Regions from separate parts of the Qipengyuania sp. RANM35 genome, predicted to be linked through region 1. Evidence: predicted binding sites of a transcription regulator. Region 1 holds the regulator's gene; each other region holds the start of a gene.

Evidence for each region. The regulator LexA, encoded in region 1, represses DNA repair genes until DNA is damaged. The targets are predictions, from matches to a motif close to GTTCCNCNCTTGTTCT.
Region 2: a site for LexA is predicted at 4,048-4,063, ahead of RAM60_RS07100 (ATP-dependent helicase). Genes of this name have one in related genera too.
Region 3: a site for LexA is predicted at 5,585-5,600, ahead of RAM60_RS04705 (putative DNA modification/repair radical SAM protein). Genes of this name have one in related genera too.
Region 4: a site for LexA is predicted at 5,023-5,038, ahead of RAM60_RS02815 (deoxyguanosinetriphosphate triphosphohydrolase). Genes of this name have one in related genera too.

What each region holds. Positions count from the first base shown of each region.
Region 1 covers NZ_CM196433.1:1,165,695-1,173,157, forward strand. Annotated here, with positions in the region: gene trpD (anthranilate phosphoribosyltransferase) at 1-484, shown strand, start outside; gene trpC (indole-3-glycerol phosphate synthase TrpC) at 481-1,266, shown strand; gene lexA (transcriptional repressor LexA) at 1,405-2,094, shown strand; gene RAM60_RS05920 (ComEC/Rec2 family competence protein) at 2,124-4,292, opposite strand; gene gltX (glutamate--tRNA ligase) at 4,414-5,874, shown strand; gene RAM60_RS05930 (citrate synthase) at 5,885-7,171, shown strand; gene RAM60_RS05935 (sensor histidine kinase) at 7,223-7,463, opposite strand, start outside.
Region 2 covers NZ_CM196433.1:1,404,598-1,412,060, forward strand. Annotated here, with positions in the region: gene RAM60_RS07075 (AmpG family muropeptide MFS transporter) at 1-688, opposite strand, end outside; gene RAM60_RS07080 (aromatic ring-hydroxylating oxygenase subunit alpha) at 762-1,925, shown strand; gene RAM60_RS07085 (pseudouridine synthase) at 1,944-2,711, shown strand; gene rsmD (16S rRNA (guanine(966)-N(2))-methyltransferase RsmD) at 2,708-3,253, shown strand; gene RAM60_RS07095 (hypothetical protein) at 3,349-3,951, opposite strand; gene RAM60_RS07100 (ATP-dependent helicase) at 4,071-6,380, shown strand; gene RAM60_RS07105 (O-methyltransferase) at 6,364-7,035, opposite strand; gene RAM60_RS07110 (sterol desaturase family protein) at 7,073-7,463, opposite strand, start outside.
Region 3 covers NZ_CM196433.1:931,516-938,978, reverse strand. Annotated here, with positions in the region: gene RAM60_RS04715 (error-prone DNA polymerase) at 1-2,873, opposite strand, end outside; gene RAM60_RS04710 (UdgX family uracil-DNA binding protein) at 2,875-4,341, opposite strand; gene RAM60_RS04705 (putative DNA modification/repair radical SAM protein) at 4,338-5,582, opposite strand; gene RAM60_RS04700 (PilZ domain-containing protein) at 5,720-6,118, shown strand; gene RAM60_RS04695 (hypothetical protein) at 6,172-6,513, shown strand; gene RAM60_RS04690 (Y-family DNA polymerase) at 6,516-7,463, opposite strand, start outside.
Region 4 covers NZ_CM196433.1:565,451-572,913, reverse strand. Annotated here, with positions in the region: gene RAM60_RS02835 (fatty acid--CoA ligase) at 29-1,579, opposite strand; gene RAM60_RS02830 (ABA4-like family protein) at 1,673-2,125, opposite strand; gene RAM60_RS02825 (bile acid:sodium symporter family protein) at 2,129-3,106, opposite strand; gene RAM60_RS02820 (NAD(P)H-binding protein) at 3,127-3,828, opposite strand; gene RAM60_RS02815 (deoxyguanosinetriphosphate triphosphohydrolase) at 3,821-4,981, opposite strand; gene RAM60_RS02810 (S8 family serine peptidase) at 5,112-6,239, opposite strand; gene RAM60_RS02805 (aspartate/glutamate racemase family protein) at 6,373-7,062, opposite strand; gene RAM60_RS02800 (alpha/beta fold hydrolase) at 7,118-7,463, opposite strand, start outside.

The sequences.
Region 1 (7,463 bases):
CAACCTCATGGGTCCGTTGTCGAATCCGGTCGGGATCAAGCGCCAGCTGATCGGCATCGCGCGCCCAGGCTACGTCTCGATCTATGGCGATGCGACCGCACGCCTTGGCACGGAGCGAACCTTCATCGTCTCGGGCGACGAGGGGCTGGACGAGCTGAGCCTCGCCGGAGGCAACGAGATGGCGGACGTAACCGGGCACGAATTTGCCATGAAGCGCGTCGATGCGACCATGGCGGGATTGGATCACGCTCCGCTCGAGGCGATCCGTGGCGGGGATCCGGCACATAATGCGAAGGCACTGGCCGCGCTGCTCGACGGCGAACAAAGCGCCTATCGCGAGACGGTGAAGTTCAATTCCGCCGCCGCGCTGATGGTCGCCGGGCGTACTGACGACTGGGCCGAGGGTGCTGAGCTGGCGGCCGAAGCATTGGATTCGGGAGCGACGAAGTCCCTTCTCTCGCGCTGGATCGAGATGGCCCGATGAACAAGCTCCTCGAAATCTGCGCCACCAAGCGCGAGGAAGTTGCAGCGCGCAAGGCGATGCGTTCACTTGCCGAACTTGCGGCATTGGCCAGCGAGCAATCCGCACCTCGCGGTTTCAGGGCGTCACTTGAGAAAGCGCAGGCAGAAGGCTTCGGACTGATCGCAGAAGTGAAGAAAGCTTCGCCGTCCAAGGGATTGATCCGGGAAGACTTCCATCCCGCCCAGCACGCACGCGACTATGCCGCGGGTGGTGCGGCATGCCTCTCCGTCCTTACCGACGCGCCGTACTTCCAGGGGCACGAGGATTATCTAGTCGCGGCCCGCGCTGCTTGCGACCTTCCCGTCCTGCGCAAGGATTTCATGGTCGACCCGTGGCAAGTCACCGAAGCGCGTGCAATCGGAGCGGACGCAATCCTAATCATTGTCGCAGCCCTCGAGGATGCGGAAATGCGTGAAATCGAAGCGGCCGCGATTGAACATGGCATGGACGTGCTTGTCGAGGTTCACGACGAATCCGAAATGGAGCGAGCGTCAGCGCTCGAATCGCGCCTTATCGGAGTCAATAATCGCGATCTGCGGACGTTCGTCACCGACCTCGCGACTACCGAAAGTCTGGCTCCCCTGGCGCCAGAGGGCACCTTGCTGGTAGGGGAAAGCGGTATCGCAACGCATGCCGATTGTGTTCGGCTCGCTAGTGCCGGGGTGCGCAGCTTTCTCGTCGGCGAGAGCCTGATGCGACAGGGCGACGTCGCATCTGCAACGCGCGCACTGCTTTGCGGCTAGCGGGACGTACCACGAACACTTGTTCCACACCCGATAGCTCGAAAATGGCTGAATTGCTTGACTTGGCGATTCGGGTTGCCTAATTGTTCCACATTCGTTCACACGGTTGTGAACAGGCGACACGGGAGTTTCGCAGTCATGCTGACCGCCAAGCAGCACGAGTTGATCCGCTTCATCCAGCAGAAGCTGGAGGAGACGGGAATTTCGCCCAGCTTCGAAGAAATGAAGGAGGCGCTCGACCTCAAGAGCAAGTCCGGCGTCCACCGCCTGATCTCCGCGCTTGAGGAACGCGGGTTCATCCGGCGCCTGCCCAACCGGGCTCGTGCGCTGGAAGTCGTGAAGCTTCCGGAAGACGCCGTAACCAGCGCGTCACGGCCGCGGGCTGCAAATGACGCGGTCATCGCTGCTGCCGCACCTCGCGCTCCGGCCCCAGCTCCGGCCAACGACATCATCGAGGTCCCGCTCCACGGCCGCATTGCCGCGGGCGCGCCGATCGAGGCCATCGAAGGTCAGTCGAGCATGCCTGTCCCAGCTGCACTGCTCGGTCCGGGTGAACACTATGCGCTCGAGGTGTCCGGTGACTCGATGATCGAGGCAGGTATTTTCGACGGTGACTTCGCCCTCGTCCGCCGCACGGACAGTGCTCGTGACGGAGAGATCGTCGTGGCCCTTGTCGACAACGAGGAGGCGACGCTCAAGTACCTGCGCCGTGAGGCGGGTCGTGTTCGGCTCGATCCGGCGAATGGGGCCTACGAGCCGCAGATCTACGAACCGCATCGGGTCAAGGTTCAGGGCAAACTCGCAGGTCTGCTACGACGCTACCATTGACCGGAGACGACACTGCGCTCGAAAGAAGCTCAGTGTCCGGCAAATGTCTTAGCGGGACTGCTTGCGGCGCGCTCTTCTTTCGGGAAAGGCGCGCCGTCCTTCTTCCAGATTCGCTCGTGCGGTGACCACCAGCCATGCCCGCCTTCTGCTTGGGCGACCGTTTCGATCCGTTCGCCAGAAAGGTAGAGGGCAGTTCCACCCTCCTGATCGAGAAAGCGCCGATCGATCCGCACCCATCGCGGTTTGCACGAGCGCGGAAGGTATCTCTGCGCGATTACGATATCGACTTGTGCGCAGGCGGTCGCCAGCGCTCTTTCCTCGATCAGGTTACGGCTCCGGGCGATCAGCAATCGCCAATCGCGCCGCGATCGCTCGATCGTCACGATGCAGAAGTCATCGCTACATCTCGCCTTGTGCCAGTCCGCTAGAGCAATGGGCTCGCTCCTTGTTGCGGCGATCTCCATGAGGTTGTCCCGCGCGTAGCCCCCCTTGCTTTCGCGCAGGACGATCAGCGTTTCTCCCGCTTCCACGATGCCAAGGTCCTGCCCGTCGCGCGTCACCAGCACGTCGGGCATCGGGGCGACCAGCATCCAAAGCGTTCCAACCATGACCGGGACCAACCCCCACAATCTCTTGGTACCGTGCCACAGCGCCAACCACAGCGCCCCGGCAACGAAGAGAAGCATAGCCGTCAGGGGAACCGGGGGCGAAAGCCGCACGGCCCCTGGCTGGTCGGCCACGAAATGCGCGATGGCAAGCAAGCCCTCGATCGACTTGCCAGCAAGCCACCAGACCGGTGCCCCGGCTCCAACCACATCGAGCATCAGGGCCAAAGCGACCAGCGGCATGGAAACAAAGGTCACCAAGGGAATTGCCAGCAAATTGGCAAATGCGCCGTACACCCCCGCACGGTGAAAGTGGAACAACACAACCGGCATCAGCGCCAGTTCGATGACCATTCCGGTCACGAACAGCATGACCAGGCGCCTGCCCCATTTGCGTATTAGCCCCTCCTCGCGGGGAGTTAGGAATAGCTTCACCGGCTCGCAGTTGTGCAGCGCTACGATGGCGATCACGGCGGCGAAGCTCATCTGGAAGCTCGGCCCGACGAGAGATTCCGGCCACAGTAACAGGACTGCCAGCGCTGCCACTGCGACCATGCGCATGGACAAAGGCTCGCGCCCCAATGCCAATGCGATCAGCACCAGCACTGCCCCGATACAGCTGCGAACAGTCGGCACCTCCGCGCCTGTCAGCAATGTATATGCGATCCCCATTCCCGCACCGACAACCGCCGCCACCAATGGCAGACGGACGCGCAGGGCCAGCCATGGCCACAGCGCAAGCAGCCGCAAGGTCAGGACATATGCAGCCGCGATGACTGCACTGACATGCAATCCGCTGATCGAAAGCAGGTGCGTCAGGCCAGCATCGCGCATGGCCTCCTCGTCCGCTTCGGAGATGGCCCCGCGATCTCCGCTCGCAAGAGTAGCTGCAATAGACCCGGCCCCTCCGGAAAGCCGGGCCCGCACGAATTCGGAAAGGCCTCGCTGTACTCCAGCGAGCTTCGCACTTCCCTCCCCAGGGCTCTCGACCAGTTCCACATCGCCGACCACCGCACCCGTCGCAGACAATCCGTCGAACCAGGCACGCCGGGCGAAATTGTAGGCCCTTGGAACGATCGGCGGTGCCGGCGGCATCATGCGCGCGGCAAAGCGTATCCTTGCGCCCTCCCGGAAGGCCGAGGAGTCCCGCTCAAGGGGAAGGTTTATGCGATAAGCAAGCGCCCTGCCGGTCTCCGGATCACTCGCCGCGACTGTAAGGCGCACCCTTCCCTCCGCCGGCTGTTCATCGCGTTCGATTATCCGGGCGTCCATTCGCTCGAAGCGCGGTGCAGCGATGGGCTCGGCCCCGATCATCTCCGAGCGCAGCCAGACAACCGCGATGCCGACTACAATCGCCACAGCAACGGCAACCGTGGCATAGAGCAGGTGAGCGCGCCCATCCCGGCTCCGCCACAATGCAATCGCACCCGCGGAAAGGAGGGCCAGCATGCCCATGGCCGCCAACCATTGCCAAGGCGAGGCGAGACCGAACCAAGCCCCGATACCTGCTGCGAAACCAACGGTAATCCATGGCCCGCGATCGAACCTGGCCGACGCGAGCAACCCTTCCGCACCCTCCGCGAATCTGGACAAGAGCGCGCGCATGCGCCAAGGGCGCGGCACGACCCGACGGACGTGATCGTCCGCCTCCCCCATCGGTATCAAGGGCGTCCCCCGCGTCGCCATGTAAGTGTTTGAAAGGAAGCGAGAGACAATGGCAAGCGATAGTGTGAGCGGCGCCGGAAAGACTGCCGGACAGGTCGTCACCCGCTTCGCTCCCTCGCCCACCGGATATCTCCATATCGGCGGTGCGCGCACGGCGCTCTTCAACTGGCTCTATGCCCGCCATCATGGTGGCCGCGTGCTGCTGCGGATCGAGGACACCGACCGCAAGCGCAGCACGCAGGACGCGATCGACAAGATCATCGAAGGGCTCGACTGGCTCGGTCTCGATTTCGACGATGCGCCCATGTTCCAGTCTGATCGCGCGGAGCGTCATGCCGAGGTTGCCCACCAGCTTCTCGCTGCCAGCCATGCCTACAAGTGCTTCGCCACGCCCGAGGAACTGGAGGAAATGCGCCAGCAGCAGCGAGCCGCCAAGCGGCCCTTGCGCTATGACCGCCGCTGGCGCGACCGCGATCCGTCGGAAGCTCCGGCGGGTGCGCCCTACGTTATCCGCCTGAAGGTGCCGACCGAAGGCGCGACCACAATCGACGATGCGGTCCAGGGCAGGATCACCGTCCAGAACAGCGAGATCGACGACTACATCCTGCTGCGTTCGGACGGCACGCCGACCTACATGCTGGCGGTGGTGGTGGACGACCATGACATGGGAGTCACTCACATCATTCGCGGCGACGACCACATCAACAACGCGTTCCGCCAGCTGCCAATCATCCGCGCCATGAACGCCATCGAGGGCAACTGGCCGGATCCGGTCTACGCCCACGTGCCGCTGATCCACGGCCCCGATGGCGCGAAGATGTCGAAGCGTCACGGCGCAGTCGGTGTCGAGGCCTATCGCGACGAGGAAGGCGTGCTTCCCGAGGCGCTTTTCAACTACCTGCTGCGTCTCGGTTGGGGCCATGGCGACCGCGAGGAGATCACCAAGGAGGAAGCCGTCGAGCTTTTCGATCTCGACGGTGTCGGCAAGGGCCCGGCGCGCTTCGACATCAAGAAGCTGCAGAACCTCAACGGTCACTACATCCGCGAGGCCGATGACCGACGCCTGGCGCTGATCGTGGCCGAAAAGATCGGTCCGAAGGCGGATGTGGAATTGCTCACCAGGGCCATGCCCGTCCTGAAGCTGCGTGCGAAGTCCACCAATGAACTTGCTGAAGGTGCTGCATTTCTCTTCGCAAAGCGGCCGCTGACGATGACTGAGAAGGCGGCGGAACTTCTGGACGACAATGCACGGGAACTTCTTTCCGGCCTGTCAAAAATGCTGCACCTGCAAAATGACTGGACAATCGAGGGACTTGAAGCCACTACGAAATCGTATGCGGAGACGCTTGGATTGGGTCTCGGCAAGCTCGCGCAGCCCATGCGCGCAGCATTGACCGGTACGACAACGTCGCCCGGTATTTTCGATGTGCTGGTCCTGCTGGGAAGGGATGAGGCGCTCGCGCGGATCGACGCGCAGGCCCGCTCGGCAGAAGCAGCAAAGGAAGTTTGAGGAGAAACGCGTGGCCGACAAGCAGGCAACTCTCGATCTCGGTGGCACGACCCACCAATTCCCGGTTCTTGAAGGCAGCGTCGGACCCGATGTCATCGACATCCGCAAGCTGTACGGCGAGACCGGCGCATTCACTTACGATCCCGGCTACAAGTCGACCGCGAGCTGCGAGAGCGCGCTGACCTATATCGACGGTGAAGAGGGCGTCCTGCTCCACCGCGGCTATCCGATCGGCCAGCTGGCCGAGCATTCGAGCTTCATGGAGGTCAGCTACCTTCTGCTCAATGGCGAGTTGCCCTCGCAGAAGGAACTGGACGACTTCACCTGGACGATCAGTCGCCATACGATGCTGCACGAGCAGCTTGCGACATTCTATCGCGGCTTCCGTCGCGACGCGCACCCGATGGCCGTGATGTGCGGCGTGGTCGGCGCCCTGTCGGCATTTTATCACGACAGCACCGACATCTCCGATCCGGAGCACCGCAAGATCAGCAGTCACCGCCTGATCGCCAAGATGCCGACGATCGCCGCGATGGCGTACAAGTACTCCATCGGTCAGCCGTTCCTCTATCCGAAGAACGATCTCAGCTACACCGGCAACTTCCTGCGCATGACCTTCGGCGTGCCGGCCGAGGAATACGAAATCCATCCCGCCATCGAGCGTGCAATGGATCGTATCTTCATCCTCCATGCCGACCACGAACAGAACGCGTCGACCTCGACCGTCCGCCTTGCCGGCTCGTCGGGCGCCAACCCCTTCGCCTGTATCGCCGCCGGCATCGCGTGCCTGTGGGGTCCGGCGCATGGCGGTGCCAACGAAGCAGCGCTCAACATGCTGCAGGAGATCGGTTCACCCGATCGCATCCCGCACTACACCGAGCGCGCCAAGGACAAGAACGATCCTTTCCGCCTGATGGGCTTCGGCCACCGCGTCTACAAGAACTACGATCCGCGTGCGACGGTCATGCAGCAGACGCTGCGCGAGGTGTTCGAAGCGCTCAACGTCAATGACCCGGTTTTCGAAACCGCGCTGCGGCTCGAGGAGCTCGCGCTCAGCGACGACTACTTCAAGGAAAAGAAGCTTTTCCCGAACGTCGATTTCTACTCGGGCATCATCCTCAACGCGATCGGTTTCCCGACAACGATGTTCACCGTGCTTTTCGCCCTTGCCCGCACCGTGGGCTGGGTCGCGCAGTGGAACGAGATGATTTCCGATCCCGGCCAGGTCATCGGTCGTCCGCGCCAGCTCTACACTGGTCCGACGGAACGCGATTACGTGCCCATCGGCCAGCGCTGATCGCAAGAGCAGGAAAACGATCAAGGGGTGCTTCGGCGCCCCTTTTTCGTTTCAGCCACCGTTTTCGTCGTCCGCGCGCGGCACATCCTTGCCGGGGCCGTCGCGGATCTCGCCACGCATGTCGTCGGCTGCGGGTACCGAGAGCGTGAACCGCGCGCCCTGCCCCGGCGCACTTTCGACAGTGAGGTCGCCATCCATCGCCCGTGCGATACGACGCGAGATGTAGAGGCCGAGGCCCGAGCCGCCATCGCCGCTGCGGCCAAGACGCTCGAACTTCTCGAACACCTTGGAC
Region 2 (7,463 bases), 240 kb from region 1:
GCAGCGCACGAACCTGCTCGTCGCCGACGGCACTGGTCTGGGTAGCATCCCCGTCGGCATTCGGAGCCATGAGGCAGATTGCTCCGGCCACCAGCAGGATCGCGCCCATCATCAGGTATGTCTCGGGCCAGCCAATGCGTGCCGCGATGATGAGTCCGAGTGCGCCACCGACAAGCGAGGAGAGGCGGTAGCCCATCTGGTAGACGGTGGAGAGGATGTCGATCGTCGCCTTCTCGTCCGCCACGTCGATACGCCAGGCATTGATTGCAATGTCCTGTGTTGCGCTGGCGAAGGCACCAATTCCCGCGAGGAGCGAGAACATGCCGAGCTGGCTCTTCGGATCGAGCAGGCTCATCGTCACGAGGATCGCACCGAGCAGCAGCTGCATCGGCACGATCCACTGCTTGCGCTTGCCCAGCTTGCGCAGCAGCGGGAGGTCAACCTTGTCGATCAGCGGCGACCACAGGAACTGGAAGGCATAGGCAAGGCCGATGAGCGAGAAGATGCCCATCGTCTCCAGGTCGACCTCGGCCTCGGTCAGCCAAGCGAACAGCGTGCCGAGAAACAGGGCGAATGGCAGGCCGCTGGAAAAGCCGAACAGCAGCATGAAGCCGGTCTTGCGATTGCCCAGCGCCATGCCGAGCGCGCGCATGCCCGATATCTTCTTTTTCTCCGCGACCTCAGCCATTCCCTAGCGTCCTTCCGTTTGCGCCGGTTTTTTGCGACACTAGCCCCGAGAGAGAGCGAGAGGAACTGGCGTCATGAGCGCTGTCGACACCAAAAATTCCTCGCGCCGCCCGACCGACGGAATGATCGCACTCGCGCGCGACATCGCCGAAGGCCGGAAGCGCGATGCCGCCGATGCGAGCACCGTGCCGGCGCAGGTCTATACCGATCCTGAATACTGGGCACGCGAGAAGGCGGCGATCTACGACCGCCTGCCGCAAATCCTGTGCCCCTCGGCGCTGTTGCCCGATCCGGGCATGGCAGTGCCGCACGACGCCACGGGCCGTCCCCTCCTCATCACTCGCGATGCGTCGGGTCAGGTCCATGTCTTCCTCAACGTCTGCCGCCACCGCGGCACGCGACTGGTCGAGGGCAGCGAGGTGCAATGCGCCAAGAAACTCGTCTGCCCCTACCACGCGTGGACCTATTCGGTGGACGGGCGGCTTCTCGCCCTGCCCCGCCCCGACACCTTCCCTGATCTCGACAAGGGCGGCTACGGCCTGGTCGAGTTGCCTTCCCGGGAAACCGGCGGCCTGATCTGGTTCTGCCCGCGTGAGGATACGGCGGACTTCGCGCTGGCGGAAAAGCTTGGCGAAGACTTCGATGCGCTCGGCATGGGCGAACAGGTACTGTTCCGTCGCAAGACCCATTCGGTCGCGGGCAACTGGAAGCTCATCATGGATGCCTTCCTCGAGAGCTATCACGTCACCCGCCTTCACGCGAAGACGATCGGGCCGTTCTTCAAGGACGGTGCGACCAGCGGTGACATGATCGGCCCGCATTCGCGCAGCGCGGTCGGAAGGCTGGAAGAAATGGAGGGCGTCGACCTTGCGAACATGGGCGAGCTGCGCCGTGTCGTTACCTTCGCCTACCAGATGCTGCCCGGCGCGCTTGTCATACCCAGTCCCGATTACATCAACCTCATGGTGATGATGCCCCAGTCGCACGACCACACACTGGTCGAGGACTTCATGCTCATTCCCGAGCACCCGGCAACCGACAAGGCGCGCGACCATTGGGAGCGCAGCTGGGCACTGCTCGACGGCGGGGTTTTCGCCTCCGAAGACTTCCGTGCCGCCGAGCTGGGTCAGCAGGGCCTGTCGACCGGTGCCATCCCGTTCCTGACGCTGGGGACGATGGAGGGCGGCATCAGGCGGTTTCACGAGACGGTCGAGGAAGCCTTGCGCGCGGCCAACTGAAGGCCTAACCGCGCGGCCATGTCCGACAACCGACTTCCCGAAGAAGGCGACCGCATCGCCAAGCTGCTCGCGCGTGCGGGCGTGGCCAGTCGCCGCGAAATCGAGCGCATGATCGCCGAGGGCCGTGTCGCGCTCAATGGCAAGGTGCTCGACACACCTGCCGTGAAGCTGAATGACCTGAACGGAGTTACTGTCGACGGGAAACCGGTTGGCAAGGCGCAGGAAACCCGCCTTTTTGCTTTTCACAAACCAGCCGGAATGCTGACCACGGAATACGATCCCAAGGGGCGCACGACGATCTACGATGCCCTGCGCAACGCCTTGCCCAAGGACGCGGGGCGGGTGATGCCGGTGGGCCGCCTGGACTACAACACCGAGGGTCTCCTGCTCCTGACCAATGACGGCGAGGTAAAGCGCGCGATGGAATTGCCCGCCACAGGCGTCCCCCGCACCTATCGCGCCCGCGCCTTCGGCGACGTGACCCAGGAGCAGCTCGACGATCTCATCGAAGGGGTAGAAATCGACGGCATCCGTTACGGGCAGATCGAAGCGAACCTTGAGCGCGGATCGGGCCGGAACCGCTGGATCGAAATGACCCTGCGAGAAGGCAAGAACCGCGAAGTACGCCGCGTGCTCGAACACCTCGGGCTTGAGGTGAACCGCCTGCTGCGCATCGGCTATGGCCCGTTCCACATCGGCGACCTCCCGCGTGGTCGGGCGACAGAGATCAAGCGTGGCGATGTCGAGGCATTCAAGCGCGAACTGGCGCGCGGTTTCCGCAAGTGAGGATTATCGCCGGCGAATGGCGAGGACGAAAGCTCGTCGCACCTCCGGGTGACCTGACGCGTCCTACGGCGGATCGCACCCGCGAAACCCTCTTCAATATACTGGCGAGCAGGCTCGGAAGTTTCGAGGACCTGCACGTACTCGACCTGTTTGCAGGTTCGGGCGCGCTCGGACTGGAGGCATTGTCGCGTGGCGCTGCATCCTGCCTTTTCGTCGAGCAGGATGCTTCCGCGATCAGGGCCATACGTGCCAATATCGACGCACTCGGCGCGCGCCAGCGGGCGACCGTGCAACAGGGCTCGGTGCTGTCGCTCGGCCCGGCCAAGAAGGCCCACGAGCTAATCTTGCTCGATCCGCCCTACGAAACGGGAGCGGGAATTGTCGCGCTCGACCGAATGCTACGGCTGGGCTGGATCGATGCTTCGACATGGATCGCGCTCGAGACAAGGTCGAACGAAGAGGTTTCGCTGAAGTCGCTGCGCGTCGAAGCGGAGCGCAAGGTTGGCAAGGCCAAGCTGACAATTCTTCGCCTCGACACCTGAGAATCGAAAAGGGCGAGACCGCCGCGGCGGCCCCGCCCCCTCCAAGCGCAGCGCACAACTCCCCATGGGAATTTCGCGCGCTGGACGTAACCGGGTTAGTCGTTCGGCTTGTCGACCGGCAGCGTACCGCGATCGGCGCTGATTTCGCTCGCCGGACGACCCGGCCAGTAGTTCAGCGGACGGTTACCGGTCTTGTTCTTTTCCCACGAGTTGATGCAGTTGTCCTGCTGCTGCGGCGTGCAGACCGGCAGGTCGTCGCCGGTTGCAGCAGTGTCCGCTGCAGGGGTTGTCTGCACGACGGCGTTGCTGACAAAGCGCGGCTGCATCGTGCTGGCCGAAGCTGCGGCCGTGGTGGCGACCGCGGCAGTGGTGCTCTTGTTCATTTGCGCCGCAATCTGGGTCCAGGCGATATCGCGCTGGTCGGGCGTCATTTCATAGACGCTGACGCGCTGCGGATCCGTCAGCACCCACCAGCCATCGAGCTGGGTCGGGGTGAGCGTCCAGTAATATTCCTGCACGCCATAGGGCCAGCCGAGATAAGCGGTCTGGCGTTCAACCGGCCAGCCGTCGTAATCGCTCTGCTGGACCTCGGTCAGGACATAGACATTGCCCTGGGCATCGACGGCCACGTCCTGCGCTGCGGCAGGGATAGCGGTAAAGGCGAGCGCGGCAGCGCCAGCGAAAAACAGCTTGTTCATTGTAAGCTCTCCAGAATTGTCATTGCCTCCACTACGCCGGAGCGTGGCCAAGGGTTCCGGGGACCTGCACGGTGCGCCCTTGCGCTCAGGGTCCGCGTTCACTAGCTGTTCCGGTGATCATGTCGGACCTCCCCGCCCCTTCGGAAACTGGCCAGGACCAGCGGATTCCCGCCTATGCGGCTGTCCTGAACGAGCCCCAGCGAGAGGCGGTTCTTACTACCGAGGGGCCGGTACTGATGCTGGCCGGTGCGGGCACGGGCAAGACCGCTGCCCTTACCGCAAGGCTTGCACATCTCATCGCAATGCGACGGGCGTGGCCGAGCGAGATTCTTTGCGTCACCTTCACCAACAAGGCGGCACGCGAGATGCGCGAACGCGTCGCACGCCACATCGGCGATGCGGTTGAAGGCATGCCCTGGCTCGGCACTTTCCATTCGATCGGCGCCCGCATGCTTCGCCGCCACGCCGAACTGGTCGGGTTGCAGAGCAATTACACGATCATCGACACCGACGACCAATTGCGTCTCCTCAAGCAGCTCATCCAGCAGAACGACCTCGACGAGAAGCGCTGGCCTGCCAAGCAACTGGCGGGGCTGATCGACAGGTGGAAGAACCGTGGTCTCAACCCCGGTGACCTCGATGCGATCGAGAACGAGGCCTATGCCAATGGTCGCGGCGCACAATTCTACAAGCTGTACCAGGACCGGCTGAAGGAACTGAACGCCTGCGATTTCGGCGACCTCCTGCTCCATATGCTCAATATCTTCCGCACCCACCATGACGTGCTCGAGCAGTACCAGCAGCGCTTCAAATACATCCTCGTCGACGAATACCAGGACACCAACCAGGTCCAGTACTTGTGGCTGCGCCTGCTCGCACAGAGCCGGAAGAACATCTGCGTGGTCGGTGACGACGACCAGTCCATATATTCATGGCGCGGCGCAGAAGTCGCCAACATCCTGCGGTTCGAAAAGGATTTTCCCGGAGCCGCGGTAATCAAGCTCGAACAGAATTACCGTTCCACCCCGCAAATCCTTGCTGCGGCTTCAGGTCTCATCAACGCCAATAGCGAACGGCTCGGCAAGACGCTGTGGACCGAACTGCCGGCAGGCGAGAAGGTCCGCGTCATCGGCGTGTGGGACGGACCGGAGGAAGCCCGCCGCGTGGGAGAGGAAATCGAGCGGCTGGAGGCGGAGGGTGCCCCGCTCGACCAGATCGCGATCCTCGTGCGCGCCCAATACCAGACCCGCGAGTTCGAGGACCGATTTATCCAGATCGGGCTCAACTACCGTATCGTCGGCGGTTTCCGGTTCTACGAGCGTGCCGAAATCCGCGACGCGCTGGCCTATTTGCGCGTGATCGAGCAACCGGCGGACGACCTCGCATTCGAGCGCATCCACAACCAGCCCAAGCGCGGCCTCGGGGCCAAGGCGCTCGAAACAATGCGCCGCCATGCGCGCCGGATCCAGGCGCCGCTCGCCGCTGCCAGCCTGGATCTTGCCGACAGCGACGAACTGCCTCCCCGCGCGCGCAACACCCTTATCGGACTGCTCGGACAATTCGCGCACTGGCGCGACCAATCGACCAAGGTCACCCCATCCGAACTCCTTCGCATGGTCGTGACCGAGAGCGGTTACGAGGAGATGCTGCAGAAGGATCGCAGCACCGAAAGCGCTGGCCGGCTCGAAAACCTGTCCGAACTCGCGCGGGCGATGGAAGATTACGAAACGCTCACCGACTTCCTCGAACACGTCAGCCTGGTGATGGACAACGATGCGCGCGACGATGGCGAAAAGGTCACCATCATGACCATGCACGCCGCCAAGGGGCTGGAGTTCGACCATGTCTTCTTGCCCGGTTGGGAGGAAGGCGTCTTCCCGAGCCAGCGCGCGCTCGACGAAGGCGGGCTCGCCAGCCTCGAGGAAGAACGGCGGCTCGCTTATGTCGCGATAACCCGCGCGAAACGCCGCTGCACCATCCTACACGCGGCAAACCGCCGCATCTACGGGCAGTGGACCAGCTCCATCCCGAGCCGGTTCATCGAGGAGCTTCCGCAGGACACGGTCAATCGCGAGACCACGATGGCTGGCGGCGCTTCCCTTTGGCGGGCGAACTGGACCGAGAACGAAGATCCTTTCGCACATGTTTCCACCAGCCGTCCGGACCGCTCCACCGCGCGGGGCCCCGGCTGGCAGCGCGCCCTGAGCACCGGTTACGATGCCACTCCCAAACGCCTTCCCGAACCGGGCAAGAGCGCCGCGAGTTTTGCCGCCAAGCCGCGCACCGATATCGCCATCGGTGCACGCGTCTTCCACGACAAGTTCGGTTACGGCACGGTCACGGATCAGGAAGGCAACAAGCTGACCATCGACTTCGAGAAGGCAGGCGAGAAGCGAGTGATCGACAGCTTCGTCAAGCCGGCGGACTAGACCCGATCCACAGACCTCGCTCGACGAAGAACTGCGTCGGGGCGAAGTCAGTCACTTCGGTCCAGGACAAGCCCCGTTCTTCCGCGAACTCGATGAGAATTCGTCTCGCTTTTCCGAGATCTCCTGAGGTTCCGCCCTGCTTGTCGGCATTGTCGAGGTAGATGACCCCGCCAGGCGCGAGATGTTCGGTCGCCTCCCTCGCGCAGTCGCAACGCCAGGACCCATCGATCATGATGAGGTCGTAGGTCGCACCTCCCGGCATGGTGACATATTGGGCCTTGTCGCTGGCAAGGCGCAGAGAAACGCGGTCGCAATCCGCCAGTTGCCGTGAGACTTGCGCATACCACTGCGGATCGCTCTCGACGCTCTCGACAGAAGCTGCGCGCGCCGCATACCACGCGGTCGACATCCCCGATCCGAACTCGAAGACGCGCGAACGTGAAGGATCGAGATGCTCCGCTATGGCATTCGCGGCATCGTACGAAATCCACGGGCGCGGAGGACGCCTGCCCAAGAGCTTTCGTCCGAGGCCGGTCGAGATAGCTCGCGGCCCATTCCTCAGCAGGCGGCCAGCCGGGACGAGGTTACCGAGTTCGTCGCGAAAGCGCGGATTGCGCCTCCCGCCCCCACGCCAGATTTTTGCCCACAGCCCCATGGGCAGGTCGTAGCAGCGACAATCCGGCAGCGACAGCTTACGCGGCGGCTTCGTCCACCTGCCCGCTGGGTTTGGTGTCGCGATATCGCGCCTCCCACGGGCGAGCGAGTTCACCCCAGAAACTGCGCGGCCCCTCTTCGATACCCGTCTCGCAATTCACGTGCGGTGTCGGGTCGAGATAGGTGCCGAACATCACGTCGAGGAAGGCGAAGGTGTTGGAGTAGTTGGTCCCCATCAGTCGCTCGTCACGAATGTGATGCAGGCGATGGGCGGCAGGCGAGATCATGATCTTGCCGAAACGCCCGAAGGTCCACGGCACATCCGCATGGGCGAGATACCCCCAGAAGGTGCGCAGCATTTGTGCGGCAGCGATCGACCATAGCGGGAAGCCCAGTGCCACCACGGGCAGAAGATCGATCAGTACGCTC
Region 3 (7,463 bases), 230 kb from region 1:
AACAGCGGCAGGTCCGGCCCGCCGATCAGGCTGCGCGCATCCCACAAGGCCTGCCGCCGCGTCAGGTTCATCGAGCCGAAGCAGTCGGCGCTCGCAAGCCGCTCGACATGCGCCGGCCCTATGCGCGCACGGTCCCTCAGCGCCGTGACGTCAGCGTAAGCACCCCGCTCCTCGCGCTCGGCAATCAGCCGTGCCGCCACGGCTTCCGGCAAGCCGTCCACCTGCCTCAGGCCAAGCCGCAACGCGATATGCCTGTCGAGACGGCCGCTGTCGCCACCACTGCCGTCACGCCGATGTGTGGCTTCACTCACCTGCTCCAGCGTGCAGTCCCACTGCGACAAATTGACGTCGGCAGGCAGCACTTTGACGCCATGTTCGACGACGTCACGCACGATCTGCGCCGGGGCGTAAAAGCCCATCGGCTGCGAATTGAGCAGCGCGCAACCGAAGGCTGCGGGGAAGTGGCACTTGAGCCAGCTCGACACGTAGACGAGGTGCGCGAAGCTCGCCGCATGGCTCTCGGGAAAACCGTATTCGCCGAAACCGCGGATCTGGTTGAAGCAGCGCTGCGCGAACTCGCGGTCGTAACCGCGGTGGACCATGCGCTCTACCATCATGTCCTGCAGTTCATCGACCATCCCGCGGCTGCGGAAGGTGGCCATCGCCTTGCGTAACCGGTTCGCCTCGAGCGAGGAGAACTTGGCCGCGTCAAGCGCGATCTTCATCGCCTGCTCCTGAAAGATCGGGACGCCAAGCGTACGCTCGAGGATGCTGGAAAGCTCGTCGGGCGGACCGTGTTCGGGCGATGGCGCGGGAATGACGACCTGTTCCGCCCCGCGGCGACGCTTGAGATAGGGGTGGACCATATCTCCCTGGATCGGGCCGGGGCGCACGATCGCGACCTGGATGACGAGGTCGTAGAATTCGCGCGGGCGCAGGCGTGGCAGCATGTTCATCTGCGCCCGGCTCTCGACCTGGAACACGCCGAGCGAATCCCCCTTGCGCAGCATGGCATAGGTTTCCGGGTCCTCGCGCGGGACGGTTGCAAGGCTCAGGGGACGGTTGTGATGATCGTCAAGCAGGTCGAGGCACTTGCGGATGCAAGTCAGCATGCCCAGCGCAAGCACATCGACCTTGAGGATGCCCAGCGCCTCGATATCGTCCTTGTCCCACTCGATAAAACTGCGCTCGGGCATGGCACCGTTACCGATCGGCACGGTCTCGGTCAGCGCGCCTTCGGTGAGGATGAAACCGCCGACATGCTGCGACAAATGCCGCGGCATACCAATCATTTGCTCTGTCAACTTGAGAACGCGCCGCAGGTGGGGATCAGTGACGTCCATACCCGTTTCGGCGGCGTGCTTCTCGCTGATCTCGCGGCCCCATCCCCCCCACACGGTCTTGGACAGGGCAGCGGTGACGTCCTCGGTCAGGCCCATCGCCTTGCCGACCTCGCGGATGGCCATGCGCGGGCGATAATGGATCACCGTGGCGCACAGGCCGGCGCGATGGCGGCCATACTTGCCGTAGATGTACTGGATCACCTCCTCGCGCCGCTCATGCTCGAAATCGACGTCGATGTCGGGCGGCTCCTTGCGCTCCTCCGAGATGAAACGGTCGAACAGCAGCGCGTGCTTGGCAGGGTCGACGCTGGTGATGCCGAGGCAATAACAGACCGCCGAGTTTGCCGCGCTGCCGCGCCCCTGGCACAGGATCGGCGGATCGACCCCGCGCGCGTAGTCGACGATGTCCTTGATGGTGAGGAAATAGCGCGCCAGCTCCAGCTTGCCGATCAGCGCCAGCTCGCGCTCCAGCGTGGCGCGCACCGTGTCGGGCACACCGCTGGGATAGCGCCATTGCGCGCCCTTCCACGTCTCGCTCTCGAGGAATTGCTGCGGTGACTGGCCGTCGGGGTAGATCTCCTCCGGATACTCATAGCGCAGTTCGTCGAGGCTGAAGTCGCAGGCATCGGCCACTTCGCGTGCGGCGGCAATGGCGTGGGGCCAGCGTTCGAACAGGCGCACCATCGTCTCGGGCGGCTTCAGGTAACGCTCGGCATTGCCATGGAGCAGGTGCGCGGCGGCAGCGACGGTGGTTTTGTGCCGGATCGCCGTCATCACGTCCTGCAAGGGCCGCCGGTCGGGTGTCGCGTAATGCACATCGTTGGTCGCAAGGATGGTGAGCCCGTTCGCCCGCGCCAGCGCGTCAAGCTGCTCGATCCGCGCGACATCATCGCCGGTATGGAGATAGCTGGCGGCAATATGGCGAAGGCTCGACAGGCCCGCCGCCAGATGCGGGAGGACATCGGCAACGGGCGCGGCGACATGTTCCTGCATCCGTTCCCCGCCAAGACCGACGACATTGCTCGCCCAGGCGGGCACGGTGAACTCGCGGGCTAGGTCACGTGGCGGGAGCAGGACCAGTTGCACCCCTTCGGCATGGCCGGCCAGCATGGTGAGCGAGATGTCGCAGGCGCCCTTCTCCTGCCATTCACCGTCGAGCGTCTGCATCCGTCCTGCACTGATGAGCCGGCACAACCGTCCATAGGCTGCACGGTCGACCGGATAGGCGAGGAAGGCCAGACCTTCGACAGTTTCTATCCTGCAGCCGATAAGCGATTTCAATTTCAGCGTTTTTGCTTCGGTATGGACGCGCACGACACCGGCCATGGTATTGGCATCGGCAATCCCGATGGCATCGTACCCCAGCGCGCGGGCCTGCAGCACCAGGTCGACCGCATCGCTCGCTCCGCGCAGGAAGCTGAAGCAGGAGGCGATACCGAGTTCGACGAAGGGCGCGCGCGGTGGTGCGTCGATCAGATCGGGGTCGAGTTCGATCGTCCGCTTGGGAATCTGGAGGTCGTTCTCGGGCATCTCACCCCCTCACTTCCCCGAGCCGCGTCTTGACCGCCGCAAGGTCGGCATCGAACAGCCGCGCCTGTTCCTCGCGCGCGGGGCCTTCGAGGCGCAGGAGGTAGGACGGGTGCGAAGTGACCCACAGCTCGCTGCCGTCCTCCAGCGGGATCGGCCTGCCGCGCACCTTCGAGATGCTCACCGTCCTGCCCAGTACGCTGCGCGCCGCGCTGGCACCCATGGCGAGCACCAGTTTGGGCTGCACGATCGCGCGCTCGCCCTCGATCCACCAGCGGCAGGTGTCGATTTCCTTCGCGCCCGGGTTCTGGTGCAGGCGCCGCTTGCCGCGCTGGACGTATTTGAAATGCTTCACCGCATTGGTGAGGTAGGCCGTGCGCCGGTCGATCCCGGCCTTTTCGAGGTGAACGTCGAGCAATTGCCCTGCCGGCCCCACAAAGGGGCGACCCTGCAAATCCTCGTTGTCGCCCGGCTGCTCGCCAACGATCATGAGCGCCGCATCGCGCGGCCCCTCGCCCATCACCGCATTGTTGTCGAGCGCGCCGATGGGGCACTTGCGGCAGGCGTGGATGGCGCGGTCGATCGCCTTCAGCGTGTCGGGCCGTTCCTCGAATTCAAGCGCGCCCTTCTCGACCATCGCCGCCTCGCGGTTCTGCGCGCCCGCGATGAGGTCCGGGATGAGCGAAGCCTCGGGCATGTTTTTCCAGTATTTCTTCGGCATCTCCTTCAGCATCGCGCCGACCTTCAGTCGCGCGGGGTTGAAGATCGACGCATAGTACTTGCGCCAGAGGTCCTCCATCGGATCGCCGCCGGGCGCATCGCTGCGCTGTGCGGGCGGCCCTTCGGACATGATGCTCCCGTCCCAGTGCAGGCTGCCGCGCGGGGTCAGGATCGACCAGCGCATGTTGGAAAAACGCCGCATGAAGAAGCCCGCATTGGCGCGCAGGATGTGGTGCTCGGGCTCGAACCAGGCGGCATAGTGCTCGCCCGCTTCCTCCCCGAGCGCATCAGGGTCGCTCTCCACAAGCCGGAAGCGGACGAAGGCATGCATCTTGTGACTGTCGCGGCGGACGTTCTTGTCGAGTTCCTCGATCCGCCGGACATCGAGATCGGCCTTGTCCTCCATGATCCGGGGATTGGCCTGCAGCCGCCACAACAAGCGGTAGAGCAGCGCAAAGCGTTCGGTGTCCGAATGAAGCGCTGCATTGCGCGCCAGTTGCACGAAGCGGCGATTGGCGCGGACGGGACGCGCACCGACGGGCGGGACCGGCATCCGCCGCTCGCCATGCGAGAAGAGGTCGCCGCTGCCCCCCGGTTCGACCCAGGCAATGCGGTCGGGCGGCACCTCGCACTGCACCAGCGCACGGGCCCGTTCGCGCCAGAAGTCGAAATCGTCGGCCTCGGGCAGGTTGACGACGTAATAGGTACCGAGCCGGACGTGCTGGAGCCCAAGGGCCTGTTTAACAGTCATGCGACAAAAAGCTCCAGCTGCTCGGTCTTCGGCGCGAGCAGGCTGCGCAGGTCGGCGCGGTCGGTCAGCAGCACGGGCCACCAGTCGACGGTGCAGATAAACGGGCGCACCTTGGTGATCGACAGCGTGAGGCGCGCCACGTCATCGAGGCGTAGCGTGCGATGGCGGCGGCTGGCGAGGATCTTGCCCACCGCCTTCACACCAAGCCCAGGGACGCGCAGTAGCTGCTCCTTGGAAGCGCGGTTCACGTCAACCGGGAACTGCTCGCGGAACTTGAGCGCCCAGGCCAGCTTGGGGTCGATGTCGAGCGGCAGGTTCCCGTCTGCCTCGGTTGCCTGCATCACCTCGGACGGCTTGTAGCCGTAGAAGCGCATCAGCCAGTCGGACTGGTAAAGCCGGTGCTCACGGATCAGCGGCGGGCGCTTCAGCGGCAGGACCGCGCTGGCATCGGGGATCGGCGAAAAAGCGCTGTAGTACACGCGGCGCAGCTTGAAGCTGTCATAGAGCCGGCTCGCCTTGCCCACGATGTCGCTGTCGGTCGCGGCATCGGCACCGACGATCATCTGCGTCGACTGGCCCGCAGGCGCGAAACGTGGCGCATGGCGGAAACGCTTCCTCGCATCCTTCGCCTCGACGAGATCGGCCTTCACCTTGCCCATCGCGCCTTCGATCTGCGCTGCGCTCTTGTCGGGCGCGAGGCGGGTCAGGCCGCTGTCGGTCGGCAGTTCGACATTGATCGAGACACGGTCGGCGTAGAGGCCCGCCTGATGAACGATCTCCGGATCCGCCTCGGGGATTGTCTTCAAGTGGATGTACCCGCGAAAATCGTGTTCTTCCCGCAGGATGCGTGCGACTTCTACCAGCTGTTCCATCGTGTGGTTCGAGCTTTTCACGATGCCCGACGACAGGAACAGCCCCTCGATGTAGTTGCGCCGGTAGAAGGCGAGCGTGAGGTCGACCACCTCCTGCGGCGTGAAGCGCGCGCGGGCCACGTTCGAGCTCTTGCGATTGACGCAGTAATGGCAGTCGAACACGCAGTGGTTGGTCAGCAGTATCTTGAGCAGGCTGATGCAACGGCCATCGGGCGCATAGGCATGGCAGATGCCCATCCCCTCGGTCGAGCCGATCCCCTTGCCGCCCATCGAGTTGCGCTTGGCCGTGCCGGACGAAGCGCAGGAGGCATCGTATTTCGCCGCGTCGGCAAGGATTTCCAGCTTCTGAAGGACCGATTGCGAGGACATTTGTTCCTTATATGTTCTCAACAATCCTTCGCCAATAACAAAAGGCAATCGTCATGGTTAAATTGCGCTCACCATCCCCGTGAGAGCGCATTTAACCACCCAAGGCGTTATCCTTGCCCGACAACAGGAGGACATGGGTGGCGCTATTTCGGAGGAATGCGGCTGTCGCGCAGCCGGAACGCCGCGCGAGCCGCAGATATGCTGTGGACTGCCCTGCCCGGCTCAAGATGCTCGGTGGCGACCGCATCGGCCGCCTCAGCGACCTTTCCGAGGCAGGTGCCCGCCTCGACACGCCTAACCCGCCCGTGGAAGGCGTTTCCGGCCTGCTCGAATGGGCGGACCAGGAGCATTTCTGCAAGGTCGTCTGGGTCAACGACAACAGCTGCGGCCTGATCTTCGAACGCCCGATCCCGATGGCGGTAGTGGAACATGCCAGCCAGACGGTCGAGGCGCCCAGCGGGCCGGTAGCCAACTTCGGGAATATCCCGCTCGGCCAGAAACGGTCGCGCCGAAGCGAGTTCCTCCGCTCGGAATAGGCATTCAGTCGCGGGCAAGGCGATCGGGGGCATGGGGCCGTTCGGAGGAACCTATGCGCGCCATTCTTGCCTTTTCTGCCCTCGCGATGCTTGCCGTACCCGCAATCGCGTCCGACGAGCCTGCAGACCAGCACGCGGAGGCGGCGCATGATGCCCATCCGGCCCCGCGGACTTGCACACCAGCGCAGACGGTCGTTCCGCCGTTCAACAACACGCCCGAGGCGATGGAACAATCCCGCGTGGCCGCAACGATTTTGCGTGGCGATGAGATTTGCAGGATCAGCGCCCTCTTCCCCGAGAAGTCGGAGATCGAGCATGGCAAGGAACAGCCTGTCCTGCCGGAAGAAGCTGCTGACGAGCCTACGGAAGAACCCGCTCCCGAGCAGCCCGCCTGATTTCAGGCGCAGAGTCCCTGCAGATACCAGTCGGGCAGCCCGCCGTTGCGGTCGTTACCCCTCCCGTCACCGATGATGCCCTGGCGGTAGATCCAATAGCGGCGCCCATGGTCATCCTCGATCCGGTAGTAATCGCGCAGGCGCGTACTACCGCGCTCGCGCCACCATTCGGGCGCAATCCGTTCCGGACCTTCCACCCGCACCACCTCGTGCACGGAACCGCGCCAGCGAAAGCGTTGGGGGTAGCCGTCCGGGGTAGCATAGAGCACCGCGATCATTTCAGGTTTCTCAAGCATTTTCAGTGGCCTTTCATGAAAAGCGAGCAAGCCTTGTGAAGCCGGTTCCGGGTCGAGTGGAGGCTGCCAGCGCTGCGCCCGTTCGGGCAAATGGCTGGCAAAGGGAACCGGCCGGCTGACCGCGCGCGGGCCGAGGCGGACAGTCAGCCGGTCGATGCACGCGGAAAGCGAAGTCCCGTGGCTTTCCGCCACAGCCTCGATATCGCCCTGCTCCAGCGCGAGCGGTTCGGCCCAGCTGGCACGCAGGCGCAGCATCTCGATCCCGAAGCCAGCGTCGACATCGTCTAGCCTGGCCGCGAACAGTCGCACGATATGCGCCGGATCGCGCGTCGCTGCGGCCATTTCGAGGCGGCGTACGACCACCTCGCCATCGACACGCCACAGGCCGAGTTCGAGGCGCCGCGCGCCCAACCCCCTGCCCTCCAGTTCGCGTGCCATGTCGGCGGCAAGATCGGACACCACCGTGTCGAGCAATTGTCGGTGGCGGATCGGCTCCATCAGTCGACGCTGAACCAGCGGCGTCTGCACCGGCACCACGGGCAACAGCGGCTCGGGCACAAGGCCGAGCAGCTGGTCGAGCCGGATCAGCGGATTGGCCGCAGGCGACTTGCGGTTGCGGAAACGCCGCTGGATCGCGTCGCGCCCGATGGTCGC
Region 4 (7,463 bases), 600 kb from region 1:
CCGGCGGGCTGCATGACGCGGCCCGCCGTCAGTTGACCTGTCGGTCGCGACCTTCCCAATAGGGAGCGCGCAATTCACGCCGCAGGATCTTGCCGCTGGCGTTGCGCGGCATCACGTCGATCACGTCGATGCTCTTGGGCACCTTGAAGCCTGCTAGTCGCTCACGCGTGAAGGCAATGATATCGTTCGGTTCGACAGTCGCCCCCGGCTTGGGAACGACACAAGCCTTCACGGCCTCGCCCCAGGTTTCGTCTGGCACACCGATGACCGCGACTTCCGCCACCGCCGGGTGACCGTAGATGGCGCTCTCGACCTGCGCCGGGTAGACATTTTCACCTCCCGAGATGATCATGTCCTTGATCCGGTCCTGAATGTAGACGTAGCCGTCTTCGTCCATGTAGGCGGCATCGCCGGTGTACATCCACCCGTCCTTGAGCGAGTTGGCGGTAGCCTCAGGCAGGTTCCAATAACCTGCCATGTTCGACGGACTCTTGCAGATGAGCTCGCCAACTTCGCCAAGCGGCAGTTCATCTCCGTTCTCGTCCACGACCTTGAGCTCGGCACCCGGAACTGCCTTGCCCGCGCTGCGCATACGCTGGTTACCTTCGAGATCGTGGTCGTCGGGAGGCAGCATGGCAATCGTGCCGGTCGTCTCGGTCATTCCGTAACACTGGAGGAATCCTGCGGCAGGTATGGTCTTGACCGCTTCGCGCAGCAGGTCGAGCGGGATGGGAGCGGCACCGTACATCACATATTTGACGCCCGACATGTCGGTGGTTTTCGCTCTCGGGTGCTGGACAACCATCTGGAGCGCCGCCGGCACGATGAAGAGCCGAGTAATGCCCTGCTCGAATCCGTCGAGGACGCCCTCAGGTGAGAATTCCGCCTGGACGATGCCGCGAATGCCAGCTGCCATGGCCATAATGCCAAGCCCCGTCCCGCCGATATGCGCGCAGGGCATGCAGATCAGTATGGCTTCGTCCTCGTCCCAACTCGACCAGGGCTGTGCGGCTTCCTCCGCAGGCAGGCGAAGCGAGAACAGGTTGCCGTTCGTGAGGACGGCACCCTTGGGGTTGCCTGTGGTGCCCGAAGTGTAGAGTTGCAGGATCGCATCATCACGGCCCGCGGGCGTGAACTCATCTGCACTCGCCGCGGCGATCTGTGTCTTCGCAGTTGGCGTGTCGATAATCTCGGGAGGAGAATCCATCTGGCCGCAGGCCTTTGCCGCGAGTTCATCGAAACCTTCGTCGATGAACAGGACCTTCGCCCCGGTATCGCCGAGGATATAGGCAATCTCCGGCGGGGCGAGGCGCCACCCGATCGGGACCATTACCGCACCGACGCGCGCGGCAGAATAGAAGAGCTCGAAATAGTGGCGCGCGTTCTTGCCCAGCCAGGCAATCCTGTCGCCCTTGCCCACCCCATGCGACGCAAGCATGGACACAATCTGACGGGAGCGCACTTCAAGCTCACCGAAGGTAATCGCGTCACCTTCCTGCTCCAGCGCGACCGCATCGGGTTTTTCCTGCGCCCAGTGTCGGATAAGCTCGTCAAACGTGAGCTTTTGCGTCGCTGCCATCAATCCTCTCCGCTGTTATCAGCTTTGATGAACATCATGCCACGCCGGTTGCATTAGGCAACCTGATTCCTGCCCCGCTTTGGCCTTTGCAGCCTATTCCCAGCGACCATTCTTCCGGGCCCGCCTTTCGCGGACCAGCAGCCAGACAACCAGGCCAAAGGGACCGGCCATAAATGTGAGAAACAGGATCGGCGCCTGCACCAGGCGGGAAAATTCCTTGGCATCCGCATCCCTTGCGATCCACAGCCCGACGAAGAGATCGAAGGCGAGGTAGTGGATCCATCCGATTGTCACACCGCCGTCGCTGGCAAAGATCGACCGGACACCCTCAATCGTGGTGAAATCGACGGTTCCGCCTCCCGGGCCCTTCGGGTCGACCAGTCCGCCAAGGATGGCCGATATGCCGAGAGCATAGGCAAGGCACAGCAGGCCCACGCCGAGATAAAGGATAGCCGCAAGCAGCGCGGGCTTGCGCGGCAGGAGGATAAGTGCCGCCCACATTGCCATGGCAAGCAGGTTCGCGATCCCGAATGCAGTTTGCCACATGATCTAAACTTCCTCTTCTTCCGTCCGGCGCCGCCACCACGAGGCGAGCAGGCTGCCGATGACGACGTGATAGACTGCCGATATCGCGCTGGGTACGGGAGCCAGCGCGGCCTGCAAGGGGTTGGCGAATTGCGCTGCAAAACTTGGCGTGGAGGCGAGCGTCGACCCGAGGCCGCTGTTCTGCATTCCCACCTCGATGCTGACTGTCCTCGCTATTTCTTCATCGAAGCGAAGAACACGCGTCAGCAAATATCCCAAGGCGAATCCCGCCGCGTGCAGAAGGAACAGGGCAAGCAACAGGATCCCGGCGTGCTGGCTGATCAGGTCCTTTGATCGCGCAACGATTGCTCCGACGATCAGGACGACCAGAAGGACGGAGACTAGAGGAGCAATCGGTTCGATATTTCGGGTTGCGTCGGGCATCAGGGCACGCAGCGCGACACCGAGAACGACGGGCACGAGCACGACGGCGATCATGGAGCGGAACAACGCCCAGCGATCGATCTCGACGAACACGCCCGCAAGCCAGCCTGTCAGCAGCGGCGTGGCGACGACGGCGACCAGGGTCGATGCCATGGTCATCGCCACTGAAAGAGCAACATTGGCACGCGCGAGGTACGAAATGACGTTCGAAGCCGTGCCGCCCGGACAGCAGGCGACGAGGATGAGGCCGACGGCCAACCCGCCTTCCAGACCCAGCAATGTTGCCAGTACGATCCCGGCGAGCGGCATGATCGAGAACTGGAGCACCACTCCGGCAAGAACTGCGCGCGGCATCCGCAGCACACCCCTAAAATCATCGAGGGTCAGGGTAAGTCCCATGCCGAGCATGACCACGCCCAGCATGACACTGACGAGCGGCTGGCCGAAGGGAACGATACTACCGTCGACAACCCAGAGGAACAGCGGCGGAAAGAACCATGCGAGCATGGTCCCGGCTAGCGTCCAGAATGCGAACAGTCGCGTCGCCCAGCCGATCATGCCCCCTCCCCCTTCGATTCCTAGTCGTCTTCGGCACCGATCTTCGGCAAACTCTTGGCCGCGCGGACAATCGCATCGTTATCGTGCACGAAGCGCCCCCTGGCGTTTCGTTTGGCAAGAGCCAATGCAGCGTCGGCAACTGTCTCCGCCTTGATGGCACGGTACTTGCGGTACTGCCCTTGCAGGGCAAGATTGACCAAGGGCGCAGCTGCAATCCCCAAGCGTTCCGCGACTCTTCGGTCGTTCTCGCGCGTCCCGCGAAGCAATCCGGGGCGCAGAATGTCGAGGCGTCCCAGTCGCAATTTGCCAAGGTCCCGCTCGACCTCGCCCTTGACGCGAAGGTAGAAGTTCTTCGACGCGAAGTCCGCCCCGACCGAACTGACGTGAACGAAACGTTCGACACCATGCTCTTTCGCGGCCCTGGCGACAGCCATGACGAGATCCTGGTCCACCGCGCGGAATGCCGCTTCGTCCTGTCCAGACTTCTTCCATGTCGTGCCAAGCGCGCAAATGATCGCCTTCGGCTTGATCGCCTCAATCACTTCGTCCCACTGCGCAGGGTCTGCGACGAACATTTCCATCCGCGCCCCTTCGGGCAGCTTTGCCTCGCGCCGGGCGATAGCGGTAAGGCGCAAGTCCTCGCGCCCTACGCAAGCCTGCATGACGGTGCGGCCAATCAGGCCGGTCGAGCCGACAAGCGCAATACGGATTGTCTCAGACATTGCTCAAACCTTCGGGTGCGCGACCATAAATCCGGCGCACCTGGTCGATGGCGTAACGATCGGTCATGCCGGCAATGAAGTCGGCGATATGGCGGCTGCGATGCGGTTCGGATGCGGGCATCTGCGAAAGCCAGTCATCGGGCATCGTCGATGAATCCTGACTATAGGCGACGAAGAGGCGCGCAATCACGTCGCGCGCCCGCTCCGCTGTCGAAAGCTGGTCGGGGTGATAGTAGAGCCGCTCGTACATGAAGTGCTTGAGACCGCGTTCCTGGTCGCGCATCGCGGGCGAGAAAGTCGCCAGAGCATGTCCGGCGGCACGCACGTCCTCGGCGCTGTCGATGCCACCCAATTGCGACCGCGTTTGCACCAGTACATCGTTGACCATGGTACCGATCTGCGTACGCACGAGCTCGCGCAGCTGGCGGTCACGCGATGCGTTCGGGAACCGCCGCTCCACCGCGCGCCACTGGTCGCCGAGCCAGTCGAGCGTAAGCAGGTCGTCAAGCTCGAGGAATCCGGCGCGTAAGCCGTCATCGATATCGTGATTGTCATAGGCGATGTCGTCGGCAATTGCCGCGACCTGGGCCTCAAGCGAAGGCCATTCGCCAAGCGAGAGCGGGAAGGCAGCGTCGACCTCCGCCAAAGCCCAATGTGGTGCGTCGACCGGGCCGTTGTGCTTGGCCATGCCCTCAAGCGTTTCCCAGGTGAGGTTGAGGCCCTCGTGTTCGCAATACGGGCTCTCGAGCCGTGCCAGCGTGCGGATACCCTGCGCATTGTGGTCGTAACCGCCTGCGTGGGTCATTGCCTCTTCCAGTGCCTTCTCGCCTGCATGACCAAAGGGCGGATGGCCGATATCGTGAGCAAGGCAGAGGGCTTCGGTCAGGTCCTCGTCCAGACCGAGTTCGCGCGCTATTACCCGGCCAATCTGCGCGACCTCGATACTATGCGTCAGGCGCGTGCGATAATGGTCGCCGTCCGGTGCGATAAAGACCTGCGTCTTCGAGCGCAGGCGGCGAAAGGCGATCGAGTGAACGATCCGGTCCCGGTCGCGCTGGAACTCGCTGCGAGGACCGCGGGTTCCGTCGCGGTTTTCGGCGAATTCGCGCCCGCGGGACTTGGCGGGGTCGGCAGCGTAGCGGGCTCTTTCCATGGGTGGCAGCGGCTTAGGTCAGGTACCCGCGCGCGACAACGTGAACGAAAAGCGAACCCGCCTGCTTATCGGCAAAAAGAAAGGGCCGCGCGACATATGCCGCGCGGCCCCTCCCGATTTCGATACCCTATCAGTGGATGCCGATGGTGTCCGGGTTACCGTCGGGGTCATTGTTGACCGAACCGCCGCTGCGGATGGCACCAAGGAGCAGCAGGCCCGCCATGTGGGGGCTGGCCATCGAGGTGCCCGACAGGGTGGCATAGCCGCCTCCCTTGTAGGTCGAGTAGATCGACGAACCCGGCTCGGCATAATCGACCGGCGGGTTGCCATAGTTCGAGAAGCTCGACCAATTGTCACCCTGTGCGAACGACGACACTGTGTAGATGTTCGGGTGGTTGGCCGATGCAGGTGACTTGGTAGTTGCGCTCGTGCTCTCGTTGCCTGCGGCCAGGGCAAACTTCAGTCCGCTTCCGGCTGCGGCAATGACTGCATCGTTGAGCGCCTGGCTAAAGCCGCCACCCAAGCTCATGTTGGCCACATCACCGCTTGCAGCAATGCTTGCTGCATAGTCGATACCGGCGATGACGCCGCTGTTCGAACCCGAGCCGCGACGGTCGAGAACCTTGACCGGGATAACCGTAACGCCCGGAGCGACCCCGATAACGCCAATACCGTTTCCTGCGATGGCAGCGATGGTACCTGCGACATGGGTGCCGTGGCCGTTCAGATCGTTTCCGTCACGATCCTTGGTGAAGTTGCGCGCAAGCGAAGTGTTCACGTTGATATCGGGGTGGGTGAAGTCGACACCGGTGTCGATAACGATCGCTCGACCGGTCGCGCCGGTCTGGCCGCCGTTAACGCGCTGGATGCCCCACGGCAGCGTTTCGGCCTGGGCGGTCACGCCACCCGGCTTGCCGCTCTGCATAGTGGTGATGACCTGGTCCTGCTCGCAGAATGCGATGCGCGGGTTGTTGGCCTGCATCTTCGCAACGCCCTGGGCTGATGCGTTGATGGAGAAGCCGCGAATGGTGTTCTGGTAGGTGTGGCCGACACCACCACCAGCAGCGTTGGCGGAGCGGGCCGCCTCGGCCTTGACGTTGCCCTTGGCGACGAGACCGGGGTTGAAAACGCAGATGTAGGAATTCTCTATCTTGGAGCCTGCTGCGGGGGCCGATTGGGCCGTACCCGAGACAGACATCCCCGCTGCCGCAAGCGCAAGGACGCTCGCGGCCGCCATGCGACCAACGGTAATTTTCATATTGTGAGTCCCTTCCCAGAGTTAGGAAGGTACATCATGCCGACAAAAAACTTTGCATCAATATCGTCATGGTAAATTTCGTTGAAAAAAATTCTTCGCGCTCTTTTCTAACGATACCTGACCGATTGACGCATCATTCGAGTATCCAGTCGGCAATTTCCTTGCAGTGGATCGTCGTGGAATCGAAGACCGGCAGAACATTTGCATCGGTATCGACCACCAGTTCGAGTTCGGCACAGGCGAGGACGATCGCTTCCGCCCCCTCCTTTTCTTTCATCGTAATCATCGTCTTGATTGCCCGCTCTGCATCGCGCGTCACGCGGCCCAGCATAAGTTCCTTGTAGATGATGCCATCGACCATCTCGACGTCTTCGGGCTGCGGAGGAAGCAAATCTACACCGTGCGCGACGAGACGCTGGCGATAGAAACTTTCGGTCATGACATATCGCGTGCCGAGCAGCGCCGCGCTCTTGCAGTTGGCCTCCTGCATCGCCCGACCGACACTGTCGGCGATATGGAGCACCGGTATCGACACGGCTTCCCCTATGCGGTCGTACACTTTGTGCATTGCGTTCGCAGCGATCACCAGCCCCTCGGCCCCGGCGCCCTCAAGCCGCCGTGCTGAATCGATCAGGATGGTGGCAACGGCATCCCAATCCTCTACCTGCTTCGCTTGGTAAATCTGCAGGTAGTCGAGGCTCTCGATGAGCATTGGCGGGCCCGCCATCGGAGCAACCCTCTTCTGCACCAGCCGATTTATGCGTTCATAATAGTCGCGGGTCGAGATCCAGCTCATCCCGCCAATCAACCCCAATTTCCGCAAACCCTGCGCCCCTTCCCTTGAAGCCGACGGTCAACCGTGCGGCCCTTAAACGATCCTAAGGCGTAGAAACGGACGGCGTATCTTCGGGTTCCGCAGAAGTCGGGTTACCGTTCGCCAACACCTCGTCGAGCCAAGCCGTCAGGTCTGCGACGCTCTTTTCCGGTGCCTCTTCCATCGGAAGGTGCCCGATCCCCGGATAGTGAACCAGCTTTGCGTTGGGGAGATGGTCCATGTACCAGCCTGCCGCGTCATAGGGGATTAGCGCATCCTCTTCACCCCACATCACGAGCGTCGGGACCTGCATCGCAGCGACGCTTTCCGCCGAGAAGGACCTTCGGGGGGTAGAAAAGCGCTTGCGCGTGGCCGCGCGCGCGCCTGGATAGCGAGCCATCTCCCAATAG